DNA from 4 places in the Hymenobacter gelipurpurascens genome. Region 3 is predicted to be linked to each of the others. Evidence: riboswitches for the same ligand, from Rfam matches in the RefSeq annotation. Region 3 holds a riboswitch; each other region holds the start of a gene.
The links. A riboswitch is a leader RNA that binds a small molecule or an ion and turns the genes downstream of it on or off. The one in region 3 is predicted to bind S-adenosylmethionine.
Positions count from the first base shown of each region.

Region 1: linked by a shared signal. The riboswitch ahead of CFT68_RS05690 (ATP-grasp domain-containing protein) and the one ahead of CFT68_RS06515 (phosphoadenylyl-sulfate reductase) in region 3 are both predicted to bind S-adenosylmethionine.
Region 2: linked by a shared signal. The riboswitch ahead of metH (methionine synthase) and the one ahead of CFT68_RS06515 (phosphoadenylyl-sulfate reductase) in region 3 are both predicted to bind S-adenosylmethionine.
Region 4: linked by a shared signal. The riboswitch ahead of CFT68_RS15125 (O-acetylhomoserine aminocarboxypropyltransferase/cysteine synthase family protein) and the one ahead of CFT68_RS06515 (phosphoadenylyl-sulfate reductase) in region 3 are both predicted to bind S-adenosylmethionine.

Region 1 is NZ_FYEW01000001.1:1,338,764-1,342,234, forward strand. It holds gene CFT68_RS05685 (efflux transporter outer membrane subunit) at 1-388, shown strand, start outside; SAM riboswitch class I at 570-663, shown strand; gene CFT68_RS05690 (ATP-grasp domain-containing protein) at 1,122-2,147, shown strand; gene CFT68_RS05695 (LLM class flavin-dependent oxidoreductase) at 2,147-3,172, shown strand; gene chrA (chromate efflux transporter) at 3,332-3,471, shown strand, end outside.
Region 2 is NZ_FYEW01000002.1:1,170,182-1,173,652, forward strand. It holds gene CFT68_RS16815 (PA14 domain-containing protein) at 1-1,042, opposite strand, end outside; SAM riboswitch class I at 1,476-1,589, shown strand; gene metH (methionine synthase) at 1,661-3,471, shown strand, end outside.
Region 3 is NZ_FYEW01000001.1:1,526,575-1,530,045, forward strand. It holds gene CFT68_RS06510 (lipopolysaccharide biosynthesis protein) at 1-831, shown strand, start outside; SAM riboswitch class I at 1,190-1,281, shown strand; gene CFT68_RS06515 (phosphoadenylyl-sulfate reductase) at 1,614-2,390, shown strand; gene cysD (sulfate adenylyltransferase subunit CysD) at 2,534-3,445, shown strand.
Region 4 is NZ_FYEW01000002.1:773,102-776,572, forward strand. It holds gene CFT68_RS15115 (lipocalin family protein) at 1-6, opposite strand, end outside; gene CFT68_RS15120 (LysM peptidoglycan-binding domain-containing protein) at 239-538, shown strand; SAM riboswitch class I at 899-1,012, shown strand; gene CFT68_RS15125 (O-acetylhomoserine aminocarboxypropyltransferase/cysteine synthase family protein) at 1,406-2,794, shown strand; gene metX (homoserine O-acetyltransferase MetX) at 3,115-3,471, shown strand, end outside.

The DNA of each region.
Region 1 (3,471 bases), 190 kb from region 3:
TGCGGGTCCGATCATCAACCGCAACGCGCTCAAGGCCAACTACAGCCGATCCGCCGCCGAGCAGCAGGTGGCCTACTTTGAGTATCAGAAAGCTATGCAAACGGGCTTCGAGGAAGTGGTAACCAACCTGCGCGGCATCGGCAACTACCAGCGCATGTACGAGTTGCAGCAGCAAGAAGTAGAAGCTCTCAACCAGGCCGTTTCCATCTCCGATGACCTGTTTAAAGCCAACTACGCCACCTATCTGGAGGTCATCACGGCCCAGCGCAGCGTGCTGGAAGCTGAGTTGAACCTGAGCAATACCCGCCGCCAGCAGTTCCTGCGCCTCATCGATCTATATCGCTCCCTGGGCGGCGGCTGGACGCCTACCACTACTGTGAAGAAATAGGCAGCCCGTTTTTCACCAAAAGGCCAAGCCGCCGCTCACTCAGGGCTGAGTGGCGGCGGCTTTCTCGTGTAGTGCCTAGACGTATAAACTTACCCCGAAATATTGCGGCTAGGCCACTATTGCAACTTTCAATTCTGACGCCTTACCTTTGAGGAGTCAATTCTTTCTGACCAAAGGATTGTTTTTATACAGAGGCGTGGAGAGACAGGCTCGACGAAACGCCGGCAACCCCCAGTGATGAGCTGGAACGGTGCCAAGTCCTGACCATATAAAAACAAGTTGCCGTGGCTACTACCAACAACTTTCTCGCCCCTTCTCCCGCTTTCGTTGCTATGCAACAGCCTTGTTGTGCCCTGCGCACCCAGGCCGTTTGCATGCCTTGCGTGTGCATGGGTTGTTGTTGTTAGGTAGCCTCTACGCTTCGTAGTCTACGGTTTTCGCCTTCCCCGATGCATTCATTGGGAATGCTGGCGGCCGCTGCGCTGATTTCTGCCGGCGCTTTACCTTCTCTGTGTTTTCTGCTGCGCCGATTCGGCGGCCGTGTACTCTCGCGGGTTGGCTGTCGTGTAGGCCACTAGCGCCAGAGAATCGGGTTTCAGCAGGCTTATAGGCCACTACGTGCTTCTCTCAGAATACATCTGCGCCTGTCCGGCGCTGAGCTTTTCGCTGGCCGAAAACCGCTTAGGTAGGCCGGTTTCTTTTCGCTGTTTCCATTATTTCCCCTCCTTACTTCATGTCGCACGCTCAAAAGCCCATTGGCATCTATTTCGAACACCCTGAGTGGTTTAAGCCCCTGTTTGCCGAGCTGGACCGCCGCGGACTGGCCTACGAGAAAATCGACGCCGCTCATCACCTCTTCGACCCCTCGGAAAAAGAGAGCCGCTACTCCTTGGTAGTGAACCGCATGAGTTCCTCAGCCTATTTGCGCGGTCACGGCCAGGGCATCTTCCACACGGCTGGCTATGCCACGCACCTGGAGCGTATTGGTACGCGCATTATCAATGGCTCGGCGGCTACGGCCATCGAAACTAACAAGGCCCGTCAGCTTTCCTTGTTCTCTTCATTGGGCCTGAAGTTCCCGAAGTCCTTTGTAGTAAACCACGCCTCACGTATTGCAGATGCCGCCCGGCAACTGCAGTTCCCCATCGTGGTGAAAGTGAACATTGGCGGCAGCGGCGCGGGCATTATCCGCTTTGACACGATTGAAGGCGTAGAGGCGGCCGTGGCCGCTGGCCAGATTGACCTAGGCATCGACCAAACGGCCTTGGTACAGGAATACGTAACGCCCCACGGCGGCAACATTCACCGCGTAGAAACGCTGAATGGCAAGTTTCTGTACGCCATGAAGGTGTACACCACCGGCGAAAGTTTCAACCTCTGCCCCGCCGAAATCTGCCAGATTCCGGAGGAACAATCGGCGGAGTTCTGCCTCACGGAGGCGCCTAAAAAAGGTATTCAGGTGGAAGCTTTCACGCCCCCAGCCGAGGTAATTGAAGCCGTGGAGCGCATTGTGGCCGCTGCTAAGATTGACGTGGGTGGCATCGAATACCTGATTGATGACCGCACCGGCGACGTGCTATTCTACGACATCAACGCCCTCTCCAACTTCGTGGCCGACGCCGTGAATGTGGTGGGCTTCGACCCCTACGCCCGCTTCGTGGACTACCTCGAAACGCAGCTGCCCGGCGCTAAGTCAGGCGCAGCACCTGTTGGTGCTGATTTCATTACTTCTTCCCCCGCTGACCTCATCGCACAATAATGAGATACGGATATTGGATGCCCGTTTTTGGCGGGTGGCTGCGCAACGTCGAGGACGAAAACATGCGCGCCGACTGGGACTATGTGAAAACGCTGGCCCAACGCAGCGAAGAGCTCGGCTACGACCTTTCGCTCATCGCGGAGCTGAATCTCAACGATATCAAGGGCGAAGAAGCCCCTTCCCTGGATGCCTGGAGCACGGCCGCCGCCCTGGCCGCCGTCACGAAGAAACTAGAGCTGATGGTGGCCGTGCGGCCCACCTTCCACTCGCCGGCCCTGCTGGCCAAGCAAGCCGCCAACATCGACCACATCAGTGGTGGCCGGTTGTCATTGAACGTGGTGTCGTCGTGGTGGCAGGATGAGGCCAAGAAGTACGGCGTGCACTTCGAGCAGCACGACGACCGTTACGCCCGCACCGCCGAGTGGCTGCACGTGGTCGATAACCTCTGGAAGCAGGACCACTTCACCTTCGAGGGCAAGTTCTACAAGGTAACCGACTCCATTCTGCAGCCCAAGCCGGTGTCGCGCCCCCGGCCGTTCCTCTACGCCGGTGGCGAATCGGAAGCCGCCAAAAACCTCATTGCCGCACAGTGCGACGGCTACGTCATGCACGGCGACGAGCCCGAGGCCATCGGCCGCCGCATTCAGGACCTGAGCCAGCGCCGTGAGAAGCTCGGCTTGCCACCCATGAAGTTTGGGGTGGCTGCCTACTCTGTGGTGCGCAACACGGAGCAGGAAGTGAAGAAGGAGCTGGAGCGCATCACCAACGTGAACGGTTCGGCGGCCGGCTACAAAAACTACCAGCAGTGGCTGGCTGGCACTCAGCTCGAAAACCAGGTATCGCTGCAGGATTACTCGGTCTCGAACCGTGGCCTGCGCTCCGGCCTCACCGGCACCCCCGACCAGGTAGCCGAGCGCATCGCCGCCTTCGAAGCTGTGGGCGTCGATCTGTTCCTGCTCCAGTGCAGCCCGCAGCTGGAGGAAATGGAGCGGTTCTCGGAAGCAGTGATTCAGGTACTGGCCTAGGCCAGTGGCCAGTTCGATAGACCACCAAAACTGTCATTCCGAGCAAAGCGAGGAATCTGGGTTAGCTTCTTATAAGTGAGCCAGATTCCTCGCTTTGCTCGGAATGACAGTTTTAGGCCACCTTCAACGCCCTAATGCTTTTCTCCTTACTCTTGCCCTATGGAATCAGCTTTACCTGTTGCTTCAGCCGATGTTCCCGTTGCGGCGCCAGTGTCTTTCGCGGAGGCATTTCGCTTCTGGCTGAAGCTCGGGTTCATCAGCTTCGGCGGGCCAGCTGGCCAGATTGCCATGATGAACGA
Region 2 (3,471 bases), on a different contig from region 3:
CGTAGCCGCGGGCCGTAAGCCGCACCGAGTCGATGCCCTGTTGCACCAGGTACTGCCGCACCACGCGGGCGCGCTGCTCGGAGAGGCGCAGGTTTAGGGCCGCTTCGCCCACATTATCGGTGTGGCCGGCAATTTCCAGCTGCATGGTGGGCTGCTCGCGCAGGGTGCGGGCCAAGGCGTTCAGGGTGGGGCGGGAGCTGGGCAGCAAGGTCGCGGTGCTTTGCGTGAAGTAGAGGTTGGGCAGCGTCACGGCCGCCCCTTTGCTGAGACTTGCCACGTCCGGGAGGTTAACAGGTGTGGTATCTGGCGCTACGGATTTTAAAGGCGCAGGCTTTGGGACAACGACTGGCCTAGCGCGGCGTGCTACCCGTGGAGCTACTGCAGGTGGTGTTGCAACCATTCTTCGGGAGCTGGGCGCTAAGGGAGCTGCAGGCGTTTTAACCGGCGCTACCGCCACAGCAGGCGCCGGCTTAGGCTTAGCTTCTACCATCATTAAAACATTGGCCGGTATGTTCTCATACAGATTGGCGCTCGGAATTGGCTGGGGCTGATTCATCACCTCTGGCAGTTGCCACGCCAGTTGAGCCTTAGAGTCCCGGTCAGATTGATAATACTCTACCCGCACCGCGTAGTAACCGCCAGCTTTCATTTTGAGGTGCGCCGTGGAGATGGTAGCGGGCTGATTGCGCCAGGAGTCCAGCACTTTCTTACCGCCAATCCAGACGCGCATGCCGTCATCGGTGGCAATCTGGAAGGTGTAAAGCCCCGTTACCGGCGCGTAGATGTGCCCGGCCCAGCGCACCGAAAAATACTCGCCCGGCACGCCTGGCCCCGGCGACACAAAATGGTCGCCGTTAGGGCCGATAGTCCAGTTAAAGTCAATACCTGGGTCAGTGCGCGTCAGCACTAACGTCTCAAAGTTCTTGCCCCCGTAGTATTGCCCGCGTAGGCCAGTGCCGGGCTGATGCTGCGCCAGCGCTAGGCCACTTATTAGCAGTAAAGCAGTCGTCAGGCCTGCACGATAAAAAGATAAAGAAACCATAACAGCTAGGTGATAAAAGATTGAGCTTAAGATGCACACCGGGCCTTGTGCTGCAAAGTCTATTCAACGAGTACAGAGCTTAAGCTCAACGAACCGATTTCTCAAGTATATATAGTATTCCACCATTTTGTATAAGTAAATCTCATGCTGAGCATGTGGCGCATCAAGCCAGAGACTGAAGCATTTCGCGTACTGACGCTACAGTAGTAATAGCCCTCCCGCCCGTCATCCTGAGCTTGCGAAGGATCTTATCAGGTCTGACCGACTGGCCTAGCGCCTCGTGCTACCGTGAGAAGATCCTTCGCAAGCTCAGGATGACGGGCGGGAGGGACGGACAACAGTTAACTGTCCTAATAAGCTATTTGTGCCCCGTAGGCCACTCCAAAACCCGCCACATTGAAATTTGAAGATTCCCGTTGTATCTTCGCTGTGTTACTTATCCAGAAAGACCGAGGGATTGGGCCCTATGACGTCTTAGCAACCTGAAATAAAACAAGGTGCTAATTCCCTTTTCAAACCGTTTCGGCGGTCTGGAAGAAGATAAGAACAGGACGCGCTTCCCGCACGGCTCTCTCTGGATAGGCACTTTTTCGCTGCCGAAATACTTGAAGAGCCGATATGCCGACCGTCACTGACTCCCCGCTCCACGATATTCTTGCCAAGCGCGTCCTGATTCTGGACGGTGCTATGGGCACCATGATTCAGCGTCATAAGCTGGAAGAGGCTGACTTCCGTGGCTCACGCTTCGCGGATCATCCCAAGCCTCTGCGCGGCAACAACGACCTGCTCAGCATCACGCGCCCCGACATCATCAAAGGCATCCACGCCGACTACTTCGCGGCCGGCGCCGACATGGTGGAAACCAACACGTTCAGCGGCACTACCATCGCCCAGGCAGATTACGCCCTGGAGCACATCGTGTACGAGCTCAACTACGAGTCGGCGCGCATTGCCAAGGAGGTAGCCGACGATTTTACGGCCCAGAACCCCAGCAAGCCCCGCTTCGTGGCCGGCGCCGTCGGCCCCACCAACCGCACCGCTAGCCTCTCCCCCGACGTGAACCGCCCCGGCTTCCGGGCCGTGACGTTTGATGAGCTGGCTACGGCTTACCACGAGCAAGTGCGTGGCCTAGTAGATGGTGGATCCGACGCTCTGCTCATCGAAACCATCTTCGACACGCTGAACGCTAAAGCGGCGTTGTACGCGGTGCAGAAGTTCTTTGATGAAGGCGGCCGCGTGGTGCCCATCATGATTTCCGGTACCATTACCGACGCTTCCGGCCGCACTCTCTCGGGGCAGACGGTGGAGGCCTTCTGGAACTCGATTCGCCACCTGCCCCTGCTGAGCGTGGGCCTGAACTGTGCCCTCGGAGCCGATCAGTTGCAGGTGTATATCAAAGAGCTGAGCCGCATTGCTGATGTGCACATATCGGCTTACCCGAATGCCGGTTTGCCGAACGCGTTTGGCGGCTACGATGAATCGGCCCAGGAATTTGCAGGGGTAGTAGAAAACTACCTCAAAGAAGGCCTCGTGACGGTGGTAGGTGGTTGTTGCGGCACTACGCCTCAGCACATTGGAGAACTGGCCCGCCTGGCAGAAAAGTATGAGCCGCGCAAGCTGCCGGAGCTACCCAAAGTAACTCGCCTGAGTGGCCTAGAGCCCTTCGGCATCACGGAAAACAGCCTGTTTGTGAACGTAGGTGAGCGGTGCAACGTGACTGGCTCCCGGGCCTTTGCTCGCCTCATCCGGACCGGCAACTACGAAGCCGCCCTGCAGGTAGCCCGCGACCAGGTGGAAGGCGGCGCCCAGGTTATCGACGTGAACATGGACGAAGGTATGCTCGACTCGGAGCAGGCCATGACCACGTTCCTGAACCTCATTGCCTCGGAGCCCGACATTTCGCGGGTGCCGATTATGATTGACTCCTCGAAGTGGAGCGTGCTGGAAGCCGGCCTCAAGTGCGTGCAGGGCAAGAGCATCGTAAACTCTATCTCGCTCAAGGAAGGTGAGGAAACCTTCAAGGAGCGCGCCCGCACCGTTCGGCAGTACGGCGCCGCCGTGGTGGTTATGGCCTTCGATGAGAACGGCCAGGCCGACACACTGGAGAAGCGCATCGAAATCTGCCAGCGCAGCTACGACATTCTGGTGAATGAAGTAGGCTTCCCCGCCGAAGACATCATTTTCGACCCCAACATCCTGACGGTAGGCACCGGCATGGAGGAGCACCGCAACTATGCGCTGGACTTCATTGAAGCTGTCCGCTGGATCAAGCAGAACCTGCCCGGCGCCCTCACCAGCGGCGGCGTCAGCAACATCAGCTTCAGCTACCGCGGCAACGACGTGGTGCGCGAAGCCATGCACTCGGCCTTCCTCTACCACGCCATCCAGGCCGGCCTGGATATGGGCATCGTGAACCCCAGCCAGCTGGC
Region 3 (3,471 bases):
CCGTTGCGGAACATTCTCAGCTTTGGGGGCTTTGCGCTGTTGGCCAATATCTCGGCTACAGTCATCATGAATATTGACACCATTATGGTGGGCTCGCAGCTAAATCTGGCGGCGGCAGGGGTCTATAGCATTGCGTTTTTCATCAGCACGGCCATTACGCTACCGGCTCGCTCGCTCAACAAAATTGCCTTTCCGCTGCTGGCCGACTACTGGAAAGAGCAGGCGCTGCCCCGCATGGCCGCTTTCTACCGCGACACTACCCGCCTCAACACGGTGCTGGGCTGCTACCTGGCCCTGGGCATCGGGCTCAACCTCGATTTTATCTATGGCCTGATGCACAACCCCGCCCTGAAGGCCGGCACCACAGCCGTGCTGGTGCTGTTGGCAGCTCGTTTGTTCGATGGCATTACGGGCCTGAACGCGCTCATCGTCGTCACGTCGCCCCGATACCGTTACGATTTGCTGTTCAACATTTCGCTGGCGCTGGCCACTATTGGTCTGAACGCGGTGCTGATTCCTCGTGTAGGGTTGCTGGGCGCCGCCGTAGCGTATTTACTGGCCATCGTCTGCATAAACCTGGCCCGGACCTGGTTTGTGTGGCACAGCTACCGGATGCAGCCTCTCACGTGGCGTATAGCGCTCATCGTTGGCATTGCAGCCGTGGCAGGTGTGGCGGCCTGGCTGGTGCCGGAGTTTCCGTCGGCTTTCCTCACGATGCTGGTGCGCTCCGCCGTGCTTACGGCACTATATAGCGCTCTGATTTTACTCACCAAATCTGCCCCGGAAGTCAGTGCATTACTGGGCAGAATCCTGGCACGCAAACGCCAGTAGCATCATAAAACGCTAGTTTCACTTTACAGCGAAACACAGCGCCTGGCAGCATTACTGGATTTCTATCAGCAAGCGGGTGGCCTAGGCCACCCGCTTTTGTTTTGAGCTCGATATTCAGGTTTATTGCTTTTGCCGACGAGCAAGTATTCAGTTATAAAATCCTCTATAAAATTAAACTATTCCTTTACAATACTCCCACTAGGCCAGCAGATTCTCTTCCGAAAAATCAGCCCGCCCAAGATGGCGAAGGAACTGGCTAAAGCGGCTTAGCTTTAACCTGTATAAAAAATAAAATTTGGAAGTGTAAAATTTCGACCAGTACATTTGTAGCACCAATTCTTTCCCCATCAAAGGATTGTTTTTATACAGAGGCGTGGAGAGACAGGCTCTACGAAGCGCCGGCAACCATCCGTAAGTGCGGAACGGTGCCAAGTCCTGACCATATAAAAACAACAACGCCGTGAACCGCTTCGTCAACACCACCGCCGCTTCTGCCACCTCCGCTTCTGTACAGCATGGGTGTTGTGGTATGGCTACTCCCGTCTCTATGACCGGAGCCTGTTGTTGTTGCTAAGGGCCACACTCCTCCTTTTTTCCTGGTTTGTAGGCTGATTGAGCTTTTCTGACGTGCGTAAGTGCGCGTCTAGCTGAGTCGTCTGCACCCGCCTTTTTCGCCTGGCGAAACCGTGTACCTGTCGCCCCGCGACGTTGCGTTTCTGCTTGGGCCATTCTCGGCCGGACTGCTGCCCCTGCGGTGGCCTCTCCTCACTTCTCTTCTTGTTATGTCTGCAGCATCTGCTGCGCCGGCCGTCCTGCCCGAGCTCGACGACCTGCGCCTTCAGCTTACATCTGCTAACGCCCTGGAGCGCCTGCGTCTGGTGGCTGAGCGCTTCCCTGGCAAAGCCGTGTTTTCCACTTCCTTTGGACTGGAAGACCAGATTATCAGCCACTTGATTTTCGCACATGAGCTTCCTATCAAGGTATTCACGCTGGATACCGGGCGCAATTTTCAGGAGACCTATTCCACCTGGAACAAGACCCTCCTGAAATACGAACAGCGCATTGAAGTATACTTTCCGCGCCAGGAAAGCGTGCAGGAGCTGCTCCTCGCCAAGGGCCCCAACAGCTTCTACGAGAGCGTCGACAACCGCAAGGAGTGCTGCTACATCCGCAAAGTGGAGCCTCTGAATCGGGCGCTGGCGGGGCAGCAGGCCTGGGTAACCGGCATTCGGGCCGAGCAGTCACAGAACCGCCAAACCATGGACCCCGTGGAGTGGGACGCGGCGCATAAGCTCACCAAAATTCATCCGCTTTTCGACTGGACCTGGGAGCAGGCAGTGGCCTACGCCCAGGGAAACAGCATTCCCGTGAACCCGCTGCACCAACAAGGCTTCGTGAGCATTGGGTGCGCCCCCTGCACCCGGGCCATCAAACCAGGCGAAGACTTCCGGGCCGGCCGTTGGTGGTGGGAGGACCTTTCCGCCAAGGAGTGTGGCCTACACAGCACGGCTCATCACGACGGACCCGACCCGGTGGTAGAACCCGTGCCGGCGGGCTAGGCCGGGTAGAGACGCAACATTTTGCGTCTCGTCGCTAGAACGACTGGCCTAGGACAGCCAGCTAAATAACATCAACATACGGCAGACACAAAATAGTGTGTCTCTATAGCTGCCCAATGCAAAACGGTCATCCCGACAACACCATGAGTACTCCTCCATTTGATTACCTCGACCGGCTGGAAGCCGAATCCATTCATATCCTGCGCGAAGTAGCGGGCCAGTTTGAGCGTCCGGCACTGCTGTTTTCGGGCGGCAAAGACTCCATTGTGCTCACGCGCCTGGCCGAGAAAGCCTTTCGCCCCGGCCGCTTCCCCTTCCCGTTGGTACACGTGGATACTGGCCACAACTTCCCGGAAGTCCTGGCCTACCGCGACGATCTGGCCGCCCGCCTGGGCGAAAAGCTAATTGTGCGCAGCGTGGAAGACACCATCAAGCGCCAGCGCCTGCGCGAGCCCGGCGGCAAATATCCGAGCCGCAACCCGCTTCAGACCTACACGCTGCTGGAGGTAATTGAGGAGTTTGAGTTTGATGCCTGCATTGGGGGTGCCCGCCGCGACGAGGAAAAAGCCCGCGCCAAGGAGCGCATTTTCTCCGTGCGCGACGAGTTTGGCCAGTGGGACCCCAAGCGCCAGCGCCCCGAGCTCTGGAACGTATACAATGGCCGCATTCAGAAGGGCGAAAACGTGCGCGTATTCCCCATTTCCAACTGGACAGAGCTGGACGTGTGGCGCTATATCCAGCGAGAAAACATTCAGCTGCCGGATATCTACTTCGGCCACGAGCGCACCTGCGTGGTCCTGCCCTCGGGCCAGCTCCTAGGCCTGTCGGAGCATTTACACCTCGATGACGACGATGAAATCGTGACGCGCCAGGTGCGCTTCCGCACCGTGGGGGACTCTACGTGCACGGCCGCCGTGGAAAGCGACGCCGCCACCGTGGAAGACATCATTCAGGACCTGCTGCTGGCCAAAGTAAGCGAACGGGGCGCCACTCGCCTCGACGACAACATCTCGGAAGCCGGCATGGAAGACCGCAAGCGCAACGGCTATTTCTAAGTGGTGAAGTTGTGAAGGGTGAGGTT
Region 4 (3,471 bases), on a different contig from region 3:
TTTCATGGGTGTAGGGAGATGAATGAAAAGAATACTGCCAGACTGGTATAAGGCCCGACAGCGAGAGTTCGAATACTGCGCTTCTTACGGTAGCCTACGCCAAGATGTTCAACTAAGCTTAAGCTCCTCCATAACCTTACAACTTATTGAAAGGCCTTAGCGTAAGACGCACTACCGACATCCTGCATCTGCTTGATAACCGGCCTTTTCCTCTCCTCACCTTTAACTTGCACTAGCTATGGGACTGTTTGATTTTCTCTCCAACGAAGGCGATAAAAAACCTGTTGAGCCTGCTAATAAGCCCGCTGCTGGCGGTGGTACCGATTTCTTCGGCAACAATGCCAACGCAGCCAGCAATACCGCTGCCGCCGGCGATACCTACACCGTAGTAAGCGGCGATTCGCTCTCCAAAATTGCCAAGCACCACTATGGCGATGCCGCCAAATGGCACCAGATCTATGACGCCAACAAAGGCGTTATCGGCTCCAACCCCGACCTCATTGAAGTAGGCCAAGTCCTGACGCTACCCAAGCTCTAGGCCACTCGCCCTCCTTAGAAATATCCTAAAAGCTGCCTTCACAAAAGGCAGCTTTTTTTATGCTTTAACAGACGATTTTACTGAAAATAAAAAAGTTTTTCGCTTGGCTTTGCAGTCACTGAAGCCGTTAAGATCAGTGGCATGCAGCACTTGCCGAGAGCAACCATAACGCGAATATTAACTACTAAAACCTCATTTCTAACAACTTACCACACCCTGGCATTTACTCGCTCGTGGCCTAGGCCACTACCCGCCGCTGCGAAAAAATATTTTACCAATCTATTGCAGATATCAAATCCGGCTATACATTTGCAACACCAACACGGTACTCCTCTGCTCGCGGCAGAGTAGTTTTCATAGGATTTATACAGAAGCGGCGAGAGAACAGGCTCCCTGACCCGCTGGCAACCTTCGACCGCGCGAAAGGTGCCAATTCCTGCCCGACCAAGCTTTTGCTGGCGGGGCATATAACTCAGAGTGCCATGGAAAACACCCCCGCTTTCGCCCGTTTGACCTCATCCGCCCCGGCTGCCTTGCTGCACGCCGCCTCGCCGATGGGTTTCTGTGTTGCTCCCGCCGTTTCGGTGGCCGCTCCCGTTGCTGCGCGAATGCGCTGCTGTTGCAGCGCCTGTTGTTGCTGTAGCTAACCGCCCGTAGGCCGGTTTCTCCGCACAACTCCCCTCCCCCTCTTCCTGGTTCTGCCCTCAGAGTGTTTGTGCCATCTAGGCCACTCTCAACAGGCCCCATCGCATCCTAACCGCCACTTTTAGCCGGTTTTGGGCGGTCTGCGCTACGTCTCATCGTGACCTCAACTCCCCTTCCAGACTTCTATCCTTCTTCCGATAACTCCTTACTGACCAGATCGTCATGTCAACTCCAGCCCTTCACTTCGAGACTTTGCAACTCCACGCTGGCCAGCAGCCCGACCCCGTAACTGGTGCCCGCGCCGTTCCGCTGTACCAGACCACTTCTTACGTGTTTAAGAATGCGGAGCACGGCGCCAACCTGTTTGCTCTGAAGGAATTCGGCAACATCTACACCCGCCTGATGAACCCCACCACCGACGTGTTTGAGCAGCGCATTGCCGCGCTCGAAGGCGGTGTGGCGGCCTTGGCGGTTTCCTCGGGGCAGGCGGCGCAGTTCATTGCCTTGAACAACATCCTGCAGGCCGGTGACAACTTCGTCTCGACCTCGCACTTGTATGGCGGCACCTACAACCAGTTTAAGGTGGCCTTCAAGCGGTTGGGCATTGAAGTTCGCTTTGCGGATGGCGACCAGCCCGAGCAGTTCGAGAAGCTGATCGACGACAAAACGAAGGCTATCTACCTGGAAACCATCGGCAACCCCAGCTTCAGCATTCCGGATTTTGAGCGCATTGCGGCCATTGCCAACAAGCATGATCTGCCTCTGATCGTAGACAACACGTTTGGTGCTGGTGGCTACTTGTTCCGCCCTTTGGAGCACGGCGCCCACATTGTGGTAGAATCGGCCACGAAATGGATTGGCGGACACGGCACCAGCATCGGCGGCGTGATTGTGGATGGCGGCAAATACGACTTCGGCAACGGCAAGTTCCCGCAATTCACGGAGCCATCCGAAGGCTACCACGGGCTGGTGTTCAATGATGTCTTCGGCAAGAATGGACCGTTTGGCAACATCGCCTTCATCATCCGGGCCCGCGTGGAAGGTCTGCGCGACTTCGGGCCGTCGCAGAGCCCTTTCAACTCCTTCCTGCTGATTCAGGGCCTCGAAACGCTGAGCCTGCGCGTGGAGCGCACCGTGGAAAACGCCCTGCGCGTAGCTACCTGGCTGGAGCAGCATCCGCAGGTAGAGGCCGTGAATTACCCTGGCCTACCCAGCAGCCCCTACCACAAGCTGGCCCAGAAGTACCTGAAGCGCGGCTACGGCGGCGTGCTGACTTTCGCCATCAAAGGCAGTAAGGAAACCGCCTCGCAATTCATTGACAACCTGAAGCTCATTAGCCACTTGGCCAACGTAGGCGACGCCAAAACGCTCATCATTCAGCCCGCGGCCACCACGCACCAGCAGTTATCCGAGCAGGAGCAGCTTTCGGCCGGCGTAACGCCTACGCTGCTGCGCATTTCGGTGGGCATTGAGCATTTTGATGATATCCGCGCCGATTTGCAGCAGGCCTTTGACGCGGTGCGCAACGCCGCCCCGCTCACTGCCGAGGCTAATGGCAGCACGCTGCTGCCCGAGCCGGAACCAGAACACGCCGCTACGCTGGAGGTCTAAGACCAAGAGAGGGGTTGAACAAGTGGCTGCTGCTTCGTGGGGACAGCCAGAACTTGACCTTCAGCAGGCGTAATGCGGGCAGCCCGACGGATTTTTTGTGAGAGAGGAACCCGTTGAACTAAGCTGCCCGCCCATAGCCGGGGCTGAACCAGTGCGTCTGCTGGTTCAGCCCGCGGGCTTTGGAACAGGAATAATGTGAGGCTTCGGCTTCGCATGGATTGAGCAACGCGAATTGCGATACCTCAATCATACTTATTAGTACTGCATGACCAGCGAAGCGGAGGCTGGCCTAGACCAGCCTCCGCTTTTGCTTTTGCCCTATGTCTGACATCGACCAACAAATTTTTCGGTTACCTAGGCCACTCCGGCTGGAAAGCGGCGCTGTGCTGCCGCACGTGGAAGTGGCCTACCACACCTACGGACGTCTTAATGCCTCCCGCGACAACGTGGTATGGGTATGCCACGCCCTCACGGCTAACGCAGACGTGCTAAGCTGGTGGCCCGGCTTGTTTGGGAAAGACACCTACTTCGACCCTGCCGATTGGTTTATTGTGTGCGCCAACGTGTTGGGCTCCTGCTACGGCAGCACCGGCCCACTCACGCCAAACCCTGTAACCGAGAAAGTGTCCTACCAGCATTTTCCGCTGCTGACCATCCGCGACCTGGTTTCGGCGCAC